One region of the Streptomyces cynarae genome, then DNA from elsewhere that is predicted to be linked to it. Evidence: riboswitches for the same ligand, from Rfam matches in the RefSeq annotation. Region 1 holds a riboswitch; each other region holds the start of a gene.
The links. A riboswitch is a leader RNA that binds a small molecule or an ion and turns the genes downstream of it on or off. The one in region 1 is predicted to bind cyclic di-AMP.
Positions count from the first base shown of each region.

Region 2: another riboswitch for cyclic di-AMP. It lies ahead of N8I84_RS19645 (M23 family metallopeptidase); the one in region 1 lies ahead of N8I84_RS24425 (C40 family peptidase).
Region 3: another riboswitch for cyclic di-AMP. It lies ahead of N8I84_RS23505 (transglycosylase SLT domain-containing protein); the one in region 1 lies ahead of N8I84_RS24425 (C40 family peptidase).

Region 1 covers NZ_CP106793.1:5,308,418-5,312,764, reverse strand. The annotation lists gene pcrA (DNA helicase PcrA) at 1-1,422, opposite strand, end outside; cyclic di-AMP (ydaO/yuaA leader) riboswitch at 1,674-1,842, shown strand; gene N8I84_RS24425 (C40 family peptidase) at 1,851-3,011, shown strand; gene N8I84_RS24420 (tellurite resistance/C4-dicarboxylate transporter family protein) at 3,138-4,112, shown strand; gene N8I84_RS24415 (hypothetical protein) at 4,090-4,347, opposite strand, start outside.
Region 2 covers NZ_CP106793.1:4,288,900-4,293,246, reverse strand. The annotation lists gene N8I84_RS19650 (PP2C family protein-serine/threonine phosphatase) at 9-1,214, shown strand; cyclic di-AMP (ydaO/yuaA leader) riboswitch at 1,426-1,582, shown strand; gene N8I84_RS19645 (M23 family metallopeptidase) at 1,594-2,616, shown strand; gene N8I84_RS19640 (aldo/keto reductase) at 2,706-3,650, shown strand; gene N8I84_RS19635 (PrsW family intramembrane metalloprotease) at 3,696-4,347, opposite strand, start outside.
Region 3 covers NZ_CP106793.1:5,123,736-5,128,082, forward strand. The annotation lists gene N8I84_RS23495 (FAD-dependent oxidoreductase) at 1-378, shown strand, start outside; gene N8I84_RS23500 (HAD family hydrolase) at 559-1,371, shown strand; gene N8I84_RS23505 (transglycosylase SLT domain-containing protein) at 1,420-1,935, opposite strand; cyclic di-AMP (ydaO/yuaA leader) riboswitch at 1,940-2,138, opposite strand; gene N8I84_RS23510 (polyprenyl synthetase family protein) at 2,996-4,006, shown strand; gene N8I84_RS23515 (LolA family protein) at 4,319-4,347, shown strand, end outside.

The sequences.
Region 1 (4,347 bases):
CAGGTAGGCCAGGACGTCCCGGACCTCCTTGCGCTCGTAGAAGCGGACGCCGCCGACGACCTTGTAGGGCAGGCCGACGCGGATGAAGACCTCTTCGAAGACACGGGACTGTGCGTTGGTGCGGTAGAAGACGGCGACGTCCCCGGCCTTGGCCTCGCCCGCGTCCGTGAGGCGGTCTATCTCGTCGGCGACGAACTGCGCCTCGTCGTGCTCGGTGTCGGCGACGTAGCCGGTGATCCGGGCGCCGGCGCCCGCGTTGGTCCACAGGTTCTTCGGACGGCGGGACTCGTTGCGCTCGATGACCGCGTTGGCGGCGGAGAGGATCGTCTGCGTGGAGCGGTAGTTCTGCTCCAGCAGGATCGTCGTGGCGTCCGGGTAGTCCTCCTCGAACTGGAGGATGTTGCGGATGGTCGCGCCGCGGAAGGCGTAGATCGACTGGTCGGCGTCGCCGACGACGCACAGCTCGGCGGGCGGGACGTCGTGCTCGTTGGGCGGGACGTCCTCGTCGTGCGCGCGGGTGCCCACGAGTTCGCGCACCAGGGCGTACTGGGCGTGGTTGGTGTCCTGGTACTCGTCGACGAGGACGTGGCGGAAACGGCGGCGGTAGTGCTCGGCGACGTCCGGGAAGGCGCGCAGCAGATTGACCGTCGTCATGATCAGATCGTCGAAGTCGAGCGCGTTCGCCTCGCGCAGCCGGGACTGGTAGAGCGCGTACGCCTGGGCGAGGGTCTTCTCGAAACCGTCGGCCGCCTGGGCGGCGAAGTCCTCCTCGTCGATCAGCTCGTTCTTCAGGTTGGAGATCTTGGCGCTGAAGGACTTGGGCGGGAAGCGCTTGGGGTCGAGGTCCAGGTCACGGCAGACGAGGGCCATCAGGCGCTTGCTGTCGGCGGCGTCGTAGATGGAGAAGGAGGACGTGAAGCCGAGCCTCTTGCTCTCCCGGCGCAGGATGCGGACGCAGGCGCTATGGAAGGTCATCACCCACATCGCGTTCGCGCGCGGGCCGACGAGCTGCTCGACCCGCTCCTTCATCTCGCCCGCGGCCTTGTTGGTGAAGGTGATCGCGAGGATCTGCCCGGGGTGGACGCCCCGCTCGGCCAGCAGGTACGCGATGCGGTGGGTGAGCACACGCGTCTTGCCGGAGCCGGCGCCGGCCACGATGAGCAGCGGGGAACCGGCGTGCACGACGGCCGCGCGCTGGTTCTCGTTCAGCCCCTCCAGCAGCGCCGCCATGTCGACGGCAGGGCGGTGCGTGCCGTTGCGGTAGTACGCGTCCCTGTCCGGTGGCAGGTCGAACTTCCCGCCGAACAGATCGTCCGGAACAGGCTCCGGAGCGTGCTGGTCCTCGGGCGGCGGGGGCTCCTCCTCGTGGGCCGGAGTGGCCTTGAGGTCCGCCAGGAAGCTGTCGTCAAAGAGGCTGCTCATCGCTCTCCGAGTCTAGGCCGCCCCACCGACAGCCCGCCGCCACCCCGGAAACTCCGCCTCGGAAGCGACCGCCCGGGCCATTGCCACCGGCAGGAATCACCCGCTCACCCTGCGCGCCCGGAAAGCGCTGCCGGCGTGAAGGTCACAAAAACGTATCGGGCATATCACGCATCAACCTTCACAGCAGCCACACCAGTTGGCTACCGTGCCGGGCGGGTCGTACGACCACCACCGGCGAACGTCGCCGGGCCGTGCGGCCTCCGCCGAGTCCGGTGCCCGATGGACAGCCGGAGCCGGGGACCCAACCGACCTTGGGGTGAATCGGCCGGCCGCCCTGCGCGGCACGGCCGTAGGGCACACCTTCCGGAACCACCCGCCCGAACCCGACAGCTAACTCGGTAGGCGGACTACGGAAGGAGACGCCTTTCATGGCGCCGCACCGCAAGGCGCGCCCCGCGGGCACGCGTATCGCCGGCATACGGACCCCCGCCCTGGCGACGGCAGCCCTCACCTCCGTGGCCCTGCTCTCGCAGACCGCCAACGCCGCGCCCTCCGCCGACGGCGGGCCCAGCGTCGAGGAGGTCGAGAAGAAGGTCGACGACCTCTACCGCCGCGCCGAGTCCGCCACCGAGCAGTACGACGCGGCGAAGGAGAAGAGCGACCAGCAGCGGGGACGCGTCTCCGCGCTCCTCGACGACGTCGCAAGACGCACCCAGAAGCTCAACGAGGCGCGGGACCGGCTGGGTTCGTTCGCCGCGGCGCAGTACCGCACCGGGGAGGCGGCCCCCGACACGGCCACCTTCCTGCTGGCCGACACGCCGCAGGACTACTTCGACCAGGCCCAGCTGATGAGCCGGCTCACCAGCCGTCAGAAGGAAGCGGTCGACGAGTACGTCACCGAGCAGGCCGCGACGATGAGGAAGCGGCAGGAGGCCACCGAGAGCCTGCGGTCGCTCACCGAGTCGCGGCTGAGGCTCCGGGCGGCCAAGGCGGAGGTGCAGAAGAAGCTCGCCGACGCGCGGGACCTGCTGTCCGAGCTGACCGCGCAGGAGAGGGCACGGCTCGCCGCGCTGGAGAAGAAGAAGCAGGAGGAGGCGCAGCGGCAGGCGCAGGAGTTGGCGCGGCAGCAGGCGGCACAGCAACAGTCGCCCCCCACGGCCCCCACCACCACGACGACCGGCTCGCCGGGCTCCCCCACGGGGGCCACGGACTCCATAGACCCCTCGTACGCGACGAAAGCCGCCAAAGCGCTGGCGTTCGCCCGTGCCCAGATCGGCAAGCCGTATGTGTGGGGCGCCACCGGGCCCGGCTCGTACGACTGCTCGGGCCTGACCCAGGCCGCCTGGAAGGCTGCCGGGGTGTCACTGCCGCGCACCACCTACGACCAGGTGAACGTGGGCACGACGGTCCCGCTCGCCGACGCGCAGCCCGGTGATCTGATCTTCTTCTACGACGACATCAGCCATGTCGGCCTCTACATCGGCAACGGCATGATGATCCACGCGCCGAAGCCGGGGGCGTACGTCCGCGAGGAGTCGATCTACTACGGGGGCGCGCCGATCATCCACAGCGTGGTGCGCCCGGCCTGACCCACGCTCGCCGAGCAGGTGCGCGTGGGGACGCCCGCCGTCCGGCACGCGCGCGTGGGGTTGTTTTCCGTCCTCGCGCGCGTGCCCCCGTACGCAACCCGTGTGCGCGTCCCTAGCATCGGGCGCATGTCAGGCACCTCCGCGCTGCGCACCTGGTGGGCGCCGCGTCCGCCCGCCACCGGGTCCGCCGTCATGGCGACCGGCATCCTGTCGGTCGGGCTCCACCTGACCGGCCAGCAGATCCTCTCCCGCCTCGCCCTGGTCCTGGCGGGTGCCGCCTGGCTGGGGCTCGCCGCCGACATCGCCCTGCAACTGCTGTGGGACCGGGAGCAGTGGCGGGCCCGGGCCGGCTCGCCGGCCGCGCTCACCATGGTGCCGGCGACCACCGTGCTGGGCTCAGGGGTGTCCGCTCTGAACGGGCAGCCGCTCGCCGAGGCACTGCTCGCACTGGCCGTGGTGCTCTGGGCCTGCCTGGTCCCGTTGACCGTGCCGGACTGGGAGCGCCGGATGCCCGGCGCGGTGTTCCTCGGGTGCGTGGCGACGGAGGGGATCGCGATGCTCGGGGCGGTGCTCGCGGCGGCCGAGGGGGTGGCCTGGCTCGCCCACACGGCGCTGGTGTTCTTCTGGTTCGGGCTGGTGTTCTACCTGATCGGGCTGGGCTGCTTCGACCCTCGGCAGGTGGTGACCGGGCCGGGCGACCAGTGGATCTCAGGTGGCGCACTCGCCCTCTCGGCGCTGGCCGGTTCGCAGCTCATGAGCGCCGCGCACAAAGGGCCCTACTTGTGGAACAACGACGACAGCGGCGTCCTGCGCGGTGTGACCGTCGCCCTCCTCGTCCTCGCCCTGGCCTGCTACGTCGTCCTGGCGGTGGCGGAGGTGCTGCGGCCCCGGTTCCGCTACGACGTCCGGCGCTGGTCGACCGTGTTCCCGATGGGGATGACGGCGGTGGCGGCGCTGTCCGTCGCCTCCTCCGTCGGCGTGCCGTGGCTGCGCGGCCTCGGCCGGGTGTTGCTGTGGATCGCGGTGGCCGCCTGGCTCCTGGTCCTCGCCGGAGCGGTCGCGTCCGCCGTGGACGGCGTCAGGTCCAGAGCACGGCGATGAAGATGTTCGCCAGGGTCGCGGCGCCGACGAGGCCGAAGAGGGGCTTCTCGACGGTCTCCTCGTCCCGCTTCACATAGACCAGGCCCAGGATGACGATCAGCAGGGCCAGCTTGATCCCGATCTTGATCGTGTTGACCGAGTGGTGGTCCGCCTGGTTGAGGCCGACCAGCGCCACCCCCGTGACCAGCATGGTCAGCGCGCCGTGCAGCATGGCGGGCACGAAGCGGGCCGTGCC
Region 2 (4,347 bases), 1.0 Mb from region 1:
GAGCCCCCATGCCCGATCCCGACACCCCCCTCCCCGCCCCCGGCACGAGGACCGTTCCGGTTCCGGCGTACGGAGGGGCCGAGGCGGAGGCCGTCACGGAGGCCGAGGAGCGGCGGATCTCGTACGCGCGGGCCTTTCTGCGGGCCCTGCCCTGGCTGCTGATCGTCGCCGGGGTCTGCTTCGACCTCTTCGCCCCGTCCGACTACACGGCCGGCCCCCTCTTCACCGCCGCGCCGCTCGTCGCCGCACCCCTGTTCTCGTTGCGCGGCACCGTCCTCACCGGCACGGCGGCCGTCGTCGTGGTCTTCGGGGTCCACCTCGGGCTCGGCGTGCTCGGGAAGGCGGGCGAGGTCACCGAGGTGGCCACGGTCGTCACCGTCGCCGCCCTCGCCGTCCTCATCAACGTGCTGGTCCGCCGCAATGTCGCCCGCCTCGCCTCCGCCCGCCAGATCGCCGAGGCCGCCCAGCGCGCGGTGCTGCCCGAGCCCGCCGCCCGGATCGGTGGGCTGGACATCGCCGCCCGGTACGAGGCCGCCCAGGCCGACGCGTTCATCGGCGGCGACCTGTACACCGTCCAGGACTCCCCGCACGGCGTACGGCTCGTCGTCGGCGACGTACGCGGCAAGGGCATGGGTGCCGTGACCGCCGTGGCCGTCGTGATCGGCGCCTTCCGGGAGGCCGCCGAACAGGAGCCCACGCTCGAGGCCGTCGCCCAGCGCCTGGAGCGGGCGCTGTCACGCGACCGCGCCGGACGCGAGGGGCCCGACGTGTACGAGGGGTTCACCACCGCGGTCCTCGCCGAGATCCCGCACGGCTCCGGCGTCGTCCGCATCGTCAACCGAGGCCACCCAGCCCCGCTGCTCCTGCTCCCGGACGGTTCCCTGCGAGAACTTCAGGCCCGCGAGCCCGCCCTGCCGCTCGGCATGGGCGACCTCGGCGTCTGGCCCGACCGGGTGGAGGAGTGGGACTTCCCGCCCGGCTCGACGCTGCTCTTCCACACCGACGGCGTCTCGGAGGCACGGGACGCGCACGGCCGGTTCTACGACCCCGCCGTCCGCCTCGCCGGACGGGTCTTCTCCGGCCCCGGCGCCCTGCTGAGCACCGTCACGCGCGAGGTCGCCCGGCACACCGGTGGCCGTGGCACGGACGACATGGCCCTGCTGGCCGTGCGCCGACCCGGCCGCCCCCTGAGCGCGGTCACGACGAGTGAGTGAGCCGTGCCCCTGCGCATAACAACTGACATACTGTCAATATCTGTGAGGCCGCTGAGGCGGAGGCGACTCGCCCGATTTCCTCCGTTCGGGCCGTGTAAGTCCTGGCCGGCGGCCTGAACGGATCTGCCTGAACGGCTTGGAATCCAGGCCCCGCGTCTATTAACGTTCGATAACGCAGCGCGGTCGTCCCAGCCGTCACCGAAGGCGGCTCCGTGCGCGCCTGCCGAATCCCGCGAGGGAACCGGGGAACCACCACCTTGGGGTGAATCACGCGGATACCGCCGTGTCGCACGGCCGGTATACGCGCGTAGGAGACCTTCCTGCTCCGAACCCGTCAGCTAACCCGGTAGGCGAGACGGAAGGAAAGGAGTGCGCCCACGTGGCGTTCAACCGGCCTGCCCAGAGCACCTCGTTCGCCCCGAACAGTACGCAGACGCTCGACGTCGCACCCGGTATCGACGAGGGCCCCTGGGAGGAGTGGAACCCCACCGAGGACTCCATCCGCTCCGTCCGCGGCCGGCACCGCGTCGCCAAGCAGCGCGGGGGCGGGCTGGCCCGCAGCTCCACCGTCCTCGGCGTCGGTGTGATCGCCGCCGTCGGCGCGGGCGGCATGGCCACCGCGCAGTCCGGCAAGCCGCCGGTGTCCATATCCCTGCCGGACCTCTCCTCGGTCACGGAATCCGCCAAGGCGCTCATCGGCGAGGACTCCGGCGCCCCCAAGAGCTCGGCCACCGCTCTCAGCAGCGTCGGCCGGACCGACGCCGGTGATGCCACCGCCGCCACCGGTTCGAAGGGCGCGGGTGAGGCGCTGCGCGCCCGGATCATGCAGCAGGCCGAGTCCCAGCAGGACCGGATCGCGCAGAAAGCGGCGCAGGCCGCCGAGGACGCAGCGGTGAAGAAGGCCGCCGCCGCGGCGGTCAAGGCGCAGGACGACGCGCAGGCCAAAGCCGCCGCCGAGAAGAAGAAGGCGGAGGAGGCCGCGCGGCTCGCCGCTCTCGCCCGGCAGTTCACGTTGCCGACCTCCTCCTACACCCTTACCTCCCACTTCGGCGACGCCGGTGCCATGTGGTCCTCCGGCTTCCACACCGGCCTGGACTTCGCCGCGCCCACCGGCACGCTCATCAAGGCCGTCCACAGCGGCACGATCACGGAGGCGGGCTGGGCCGGCTCGTACGGCTACCGCACGATCCTCACCCTCGACGACGGCACCGAGCTGTGGTTCTGCCACCAGTCGTCGATCAGCGTCACGGTCGGGCAGAAGGTCAGCACGGGCGACGTCATCGGCCGCGTGGGCGCGACCGGCAACGTCACAGGGCCGCACCTGCACCTGGAGGTCCACCCTGACGGCGGCGCCGCGATCGACCCGCTGGCCTGGCTGCGCGGCAAGGGCCTCAACCCCTGACCCCCACCCCCGCGAAGAGCGCGTTCGTTTGCAAGATCTTTGCGGGCTTCCCGGAAGACACCGGCCCGGTCCGGGCGCTGACACAGAGCATGACTTCTCTTCGCAAGCTGGGTTCTTCCGATCTCGAGGTCTTCCCGCTGTCCCTCGGCGGCAACGTCTTCGGCTGGACCGCCGACGAGACGCAGTCCTTCGCCGTCCTGGACGCATACGCGCAGGCGGGCGGGAACTTCATCGACACGGCCGACTCGTACTCGGCCTGGGTGCCGGGCAACGAGGGCGGCGAGTCCGAGACCATCATCGGCAAGTGGGTGAAGGCGCGCGGCAACCGCTCCGACGTGGTCATCGCGACCAAGGTCAGCCAGCACCCCGACTACCAGGGCCTGACCGCCGCCAACATCAAGGCCGCGGCCGACGCGTCCTTGCGCCGTCTGGGCACCGACTACATCGATCTCTACTACACCCACTTCGACAAGCCGGAGGTGCCGGTCGAGGAGATCATCGGCGCGCTCGACGAGCTGGTGAAGGCGGGCAAGGTGCGCGCCATCGCCGCCTCCAACATCTCCGCCGAGCGCCTCCAGGAGTCCCTGGACTTCTCGGACCGCGAGAACCTGGCGCGGTACGTGGCGCTGCAGCCGCACTACAACCTGGTCTCGCGCGACACCTACGAGGGTGCCCTGCAGGACCTCGCCTCCCGGGCGGGGCTCGCGGCGGTTCCCTACTTCGCGCTGGCCTCGGGCTTCCTGACCGGCAAGTACCGGCCGGGTACGACGGTGGAGTCGGCGCGCGCGGAGGGCGCGGCCAAGCACCTCGCGACCGAGCGCGGACAGCGGGTCCTGACGGCCCTGGACGAGATCGCCGAGGCCCGGGGCGCCGAGATCCCGACGGTGGCCCTCGCCTGGCTGGCGGCCCAGCCGACCGTCGCGGCACCGATCGCCTCGGCGCGGACGGTGGAGCAGCTGCCGGCGCTGCTGGCCGTGGCGGACCTGACGCTGACGGACGAGGACGTGGCGAAGCTGACGGAGGCGTCGGCGTAGCACGGCAGACGGCGGAATCGGGCGGTGCCGAGCCGGCGCCAACTCCTAGGAGCGATAGGGGTTGTACTCCGGATACGGCGCCGCCGGACCGTACTGCGGCATCGCAGGGCCGTACTGCGGCGCCACGGGACCGTACTGCGGCGCCACCGGACCGTACTGCGGCATCGCAGGGCCGTACTGCGGTGCCGCCGGGCCGTACTGCGGCGGGCCCTGGAAGGACACGTGTCCGTACCCCGGCCACACCGGCGGAGCCACCGGTGCCGTCGCACGTGCCGCATGCGCCAGCGCCGGCCGCGCCACCTCCCGGCGCGCCCACAGCTCGGTCAGCAACTCCCTTTCCCGTACGACGAAATCGGCGCCCGCGCGGCCCATGCGTCCCCGGTGACGCAGGAACGCCAGGGACGTCGCGTACGCCTCGTACCGCGCGACCGACCGCGCCGCGTCCTTTCCGAAGTGCTGCCTCGCGTACTCACGGGCCAGCCGCCGCGCCCGCATCGAACCGAGCACGAACGGCTCCACCGGCCCCATCCACCCGGCGACCACGTAGGCGGGCAGTTCCTCCCGCACCGTCCGCAGCTCCCGCTGCCGCGTCCAGATGACCAGCCAGGTCAGCAGCCCGAACGCGGGCACCATGAACGACGCGTACACCGCGAAGAACCCGTACTGGCCGAACGTGGACGACCCGTTCCACATGGAG
Region 3 (4,347 bases), 180 kb from region 1:
GACCGCTTCCAGGAGAACGTCCAGGTGCGCGAGGTCGTCGGCATCCTCAGCGCGTCCGTGGCGGACGGCAGCCCGACCCTGACGGTCCGGACCCACACGGGCCGCACGGAGGAGATGACCGCGGACCACGTCATCGCCGCGACCGGCTACCGCGTGGACATCTCCGCGATGGACTTCCTGGGCCATGAGCTGCGCACACGCCTGGCGGTGAGCCGGGGCGCCCCGAAGCTCGGCGCGGGCCATGTGTCCTCGGTCCCGGGCCTGTACTTCACGGGCCTGCCGGCGGCGGCCTCCTACGGACCGGTGATGAGGTTCGTCTGCGGCACGGAGTTCGCGTCGGCGCGCCTGGCGAAGCATCTGGCGACGGCCCACGGCTGACCCCGGCCGACCACCGGACCACCGCGTGGCCCTTCCCCTCGGAAGGGCCACGGTTGTCGAGACGGATGCCGAGCGGTTCTCGGCAGCGGGGAGCGGAGGTCGGCCGGTTCACGGCGGGGTGGCCGTACGTCGGCTGGTTCGCGGTGAGTCGTGGGGGTGTTCCATCCGTATTCTCTGATCATGGCCGCACCCCTCGCATATTCACTCATCGCCACTGACCTGGACGGGACGCTGCTGCGCGGTGACGACACGCTCTCCGACCGGTCGAGGGACGCGCTGGCGCGGGCCGCCGCGGCCGGCGCGCAGCACCTCGTGGTGACGGGGCGTCCGGCGCCCAGGGTGCGGCCGCTGCTCGACGACCTCGGCGGCAGGGGGCTCGCGGTGTGCGGACAGGGCGCGCAGGTGTACGACGTCGGCGCGGACCGGCTGCTGTTCTCCGTCACCTTGGACCGGGAGTTGGCCGAGACCGCGCTCGGCAAGATCGAGGCCGAGGTGGGGCAGGTGTACGCGGCCGTCGACCAGGACGGCGTGGACGGGCTCACTCTCATCGAACCCGGCTACCGGATGCCGCACCCCACGCTGCCCGCGGTGCGGGTGCAACGGCGCGACGACCTGTGGTGCGCGCCCATCAGCAAGGTGCTGCTGCGCCATCACAGCCTGACCGACGACGAGTTGGCGACGGCGGCGCGCAGCGCGGTCGGTTCACTGGCGACGGTCACCATGTCCGGGCCCGGCACGGTCGAACTCCAGCCGTGCGGCATCACCAAGGCGACGGGGCTCGCGCTCGCCGCCGAGTTTCTGGGCCTGGGGCCGTCCCAGACCATCGCGTTCGGCGACATGCCGAACGACATCCCGATGTTCGACTGGGCCGCGCACGGCGTCGCCATGGCGAACGCGCACCCCGAACTCAAGGCGGTCGCCGACGAGATCACGAAATCGAACGAGGACGACGGCATCGCCGTCGTCCTCGAACGACTCTTCAGGGGCCGCTAGACCTCGGCCTCGGCCTCCGCCTCAGCCCGGTACGCGCGGCGCACAGCGTCAGTAGGCGCTGTGGACGTTGTCGATGGAGCCGTACCGGTGGGCGGCGTAGTTGCACGCGGCCGTGATGTTCGCCACCGGGTCGTAGATGTTCCAGGACGTGCCCGGCACGTGGTACGCGCGGAAGGTCGGGTCGATGACCTGGAGGAGGCCCTTGGACGGGATGCCCATCCGGGCGTTGGAGTCCCAGAGGTTGATGGCGGACGGGTTGCCCGACGACTCACGCATCACGTTGCGGTAGATGCCGTAGTAGGAGCCGGGGATCCTGTGCTGCCGCATGACGACCAGCGACTGACGGATCCAGCTGTCGAGGTTTCCGGCGCGCGTCGTCACGGTCTTGGCGGCGGCGGTCGTGGTCGTCGCGGAGGTGGGGGTCGCGGCGGAAGCGCTGGTCGCTCCCAGGACCGGAAGGGCCAGAACGGCGGCACCCGTCCCCGCGACAGCGAGGGCACGGGTGAGGCGCGCGGCCTTGGAGCGGCGGTCCCGACGGCGTGCGGGCAGGGCGAAAGCGGGCATGTCGTAGTCCTCTCCGGCGCCTGCGAGGTGAGCTGTCGGGTTCGGGCTGGGAGGTGCCCGGCCGTGTCCTCGGTGTCGAGGAATCGGCTTCACCCCAAGCCGTTCCGGCGCTGTGTCCGGTCCGGCGACTTACCTGGGTCCCCCGCTCCTGCCGTGGTGGTCAATGGATCGCGGGCGGCGGCAGGATTCGGCGTTCCGCTCGGATCGATTGGGAAGGTATGCGAGAGCACATGTCGGGAACAAGCCTCGAAGTCACACTCAGAGGTAAATGACCATGAAATGCGGGAATAAGGGATGTGATCCATATTGTTGAACACAGTTCAACTTGGCATAAGCAAATGGGAAGTTGGGATTCCGCATGCTCCGCACCACCTGTCGGTGGCGTGAGCTAATTCACTCGCGCCCTCCTCGATCGGCATGCCTAATTCGAGGCCCTGGGGCGGCAATTCGGACAAAAGGTTCGGCAGATGCCTTCAGGTGACGGTTTTCATGAGGGCGAAATATGGCAATTCGGACATTGCTCGGGTCTACGGGGATCGCACCCCCGGATCGGAAGGCGTGACCGGCGTCACGCGTCATGCCATCTCGTCCCGCCCCATGGATCTGTACGCGCGCGTGCCTGGAGGTTCCGCGCGTCCCCGTTGAGGCCGGGGGTGCGCCCGGCCGGGTGATGGTGCCGAGCGGGGCGGCCGGGGGCCGCGTGGCCCCGCGGGAGGCCTTGGGGGTGCCGGGCTGCTCCGGAGGCGGGATGCGAGGGGTGTTTCCGGGGGCCGGTGCGCGTCGCCGGCCACCGGGAGGGGCGGCTTTCCGCTATGTCGCTCCAAACCCGCTCGTATCACCTGATCAAGAACATGCCTCTCGTGATCCGATACGGCCCGGCCTGGAAGAGCGGGCACTCGTGGTGATCGAAACCCGACCGGATACGCTGACTTGAGTGATGGCGGCGACAGATCGACAAACTCGGTGAGCCGAGTCGTCCAGGCGACGTCATCGATCAAGTGACCGACCTCGATACCGACCGTGTGATCGTCAGCAGACGTCAGCAGACAGGAGACCTCACGTGACCGTCGTCGGGCCGTTCGGGCTGAGCGTGCGGGACCAGGCTCTGGAAGCCGATGTCCAGGCCGGATTGGCCGCTGTCGAGGAAGGGCTGCTCGACGCCACGAAGAGCGAGGTGCCCTTCATCACCGAGGCCGCGCAGCATCTCGTGCGCGCGGGCGGGAAGCGGTTCCGGCCGCTGCTCGTGATGCTCGCGGCACAGTTCGGTGACCCGTACGCGCCGGGGGTCGTCCCCTCGGCCGTGGTCGTGGAGCTCACCCACCTCGCCACGCTGTACCACGACGACGTGATGGACGAGGCCGATGTGCGGCGCGGGGTGGCCAGCGCGAACAGCCGCTGGGGCAACTCGGTGGCGGTACTCACCGGAGACTTCCTGTTCGCCCGCGCGTCCCACATCCTGGCCGACCTCGGCCCGGAGGCGGTCCGTATCCAGGCGGAGGCGTTCGAGCGGCTCGTCACCGGCCAGATCCTGGAGACGGCGGGCCCGCGGGACGGCCGTGACCCGGTGGAGCACTACCTCGACGTCCTCTCCGGCAAGACGGGCTCCCTGGTGGCGGTGGCGTGCCGCTTCGGCGCGATGATGTCGGGCGCCGACGAGACGGTCGTCGACGTGCTGACGCAGTACGGCGAGCGTCTCGGCGTGGCGTTCCAGCTGGCCGACGACGTCCTGGACATCGCCTCCGACTCCCACGAGTCCGGCAAGACGCCGGGGACGGACCTGCGCGAGGGCATCGCGACCCTCCCGGTCCTGCGCCTGCGCGAGCGTGCCCAGCGGCACGGGCTGCCGGAGGACGTCGCCCTGTGCGAGCTGCTGGACTCCGACCTCACGGACGACGCCCGCCATGCCGACGCCCTCGCCCGCCTCCGGGTCCACCCGGCCCTCGAGCAGGCCCGGCGCGACGCCGTCCGCTATGCGCAGGACGCCCGCTCGGCCCTGGCGCCGCTGCCGGACTGCGGCGCGAAGGCGGCCCTGACGGAAATGTGCGACGCGGTGGTGCACCGGGCGGGGTGACCCGCCAGGCGCCCCGGGCACCCCCGCCTGACGTGTGCCAGGTCACACGTCTTCCGGCGCGTCCGCACGACCCCTACGGGTGGGACGCCGTGCCGCGCCCGTCATGTCATACCCCAGGCGTACGCGGAGTTGGCCCCGCGGTCTGACGCTTCCCTCCCGGTGATTTGGTCATATGGAGAGGACCACCTCACAGGAGTCCGGGTGAAAATGGCGGCGTAGGGGGTGGGGGCACCTCCCTGTTCGAGCGAAGTCGAGAGCTCGGGGGAGAGTGCACAGACAGCAGCCGCCGCCGACGACGGAGGTAAGGCACACATGGCACCGTACGAATCCGACGACAGCAC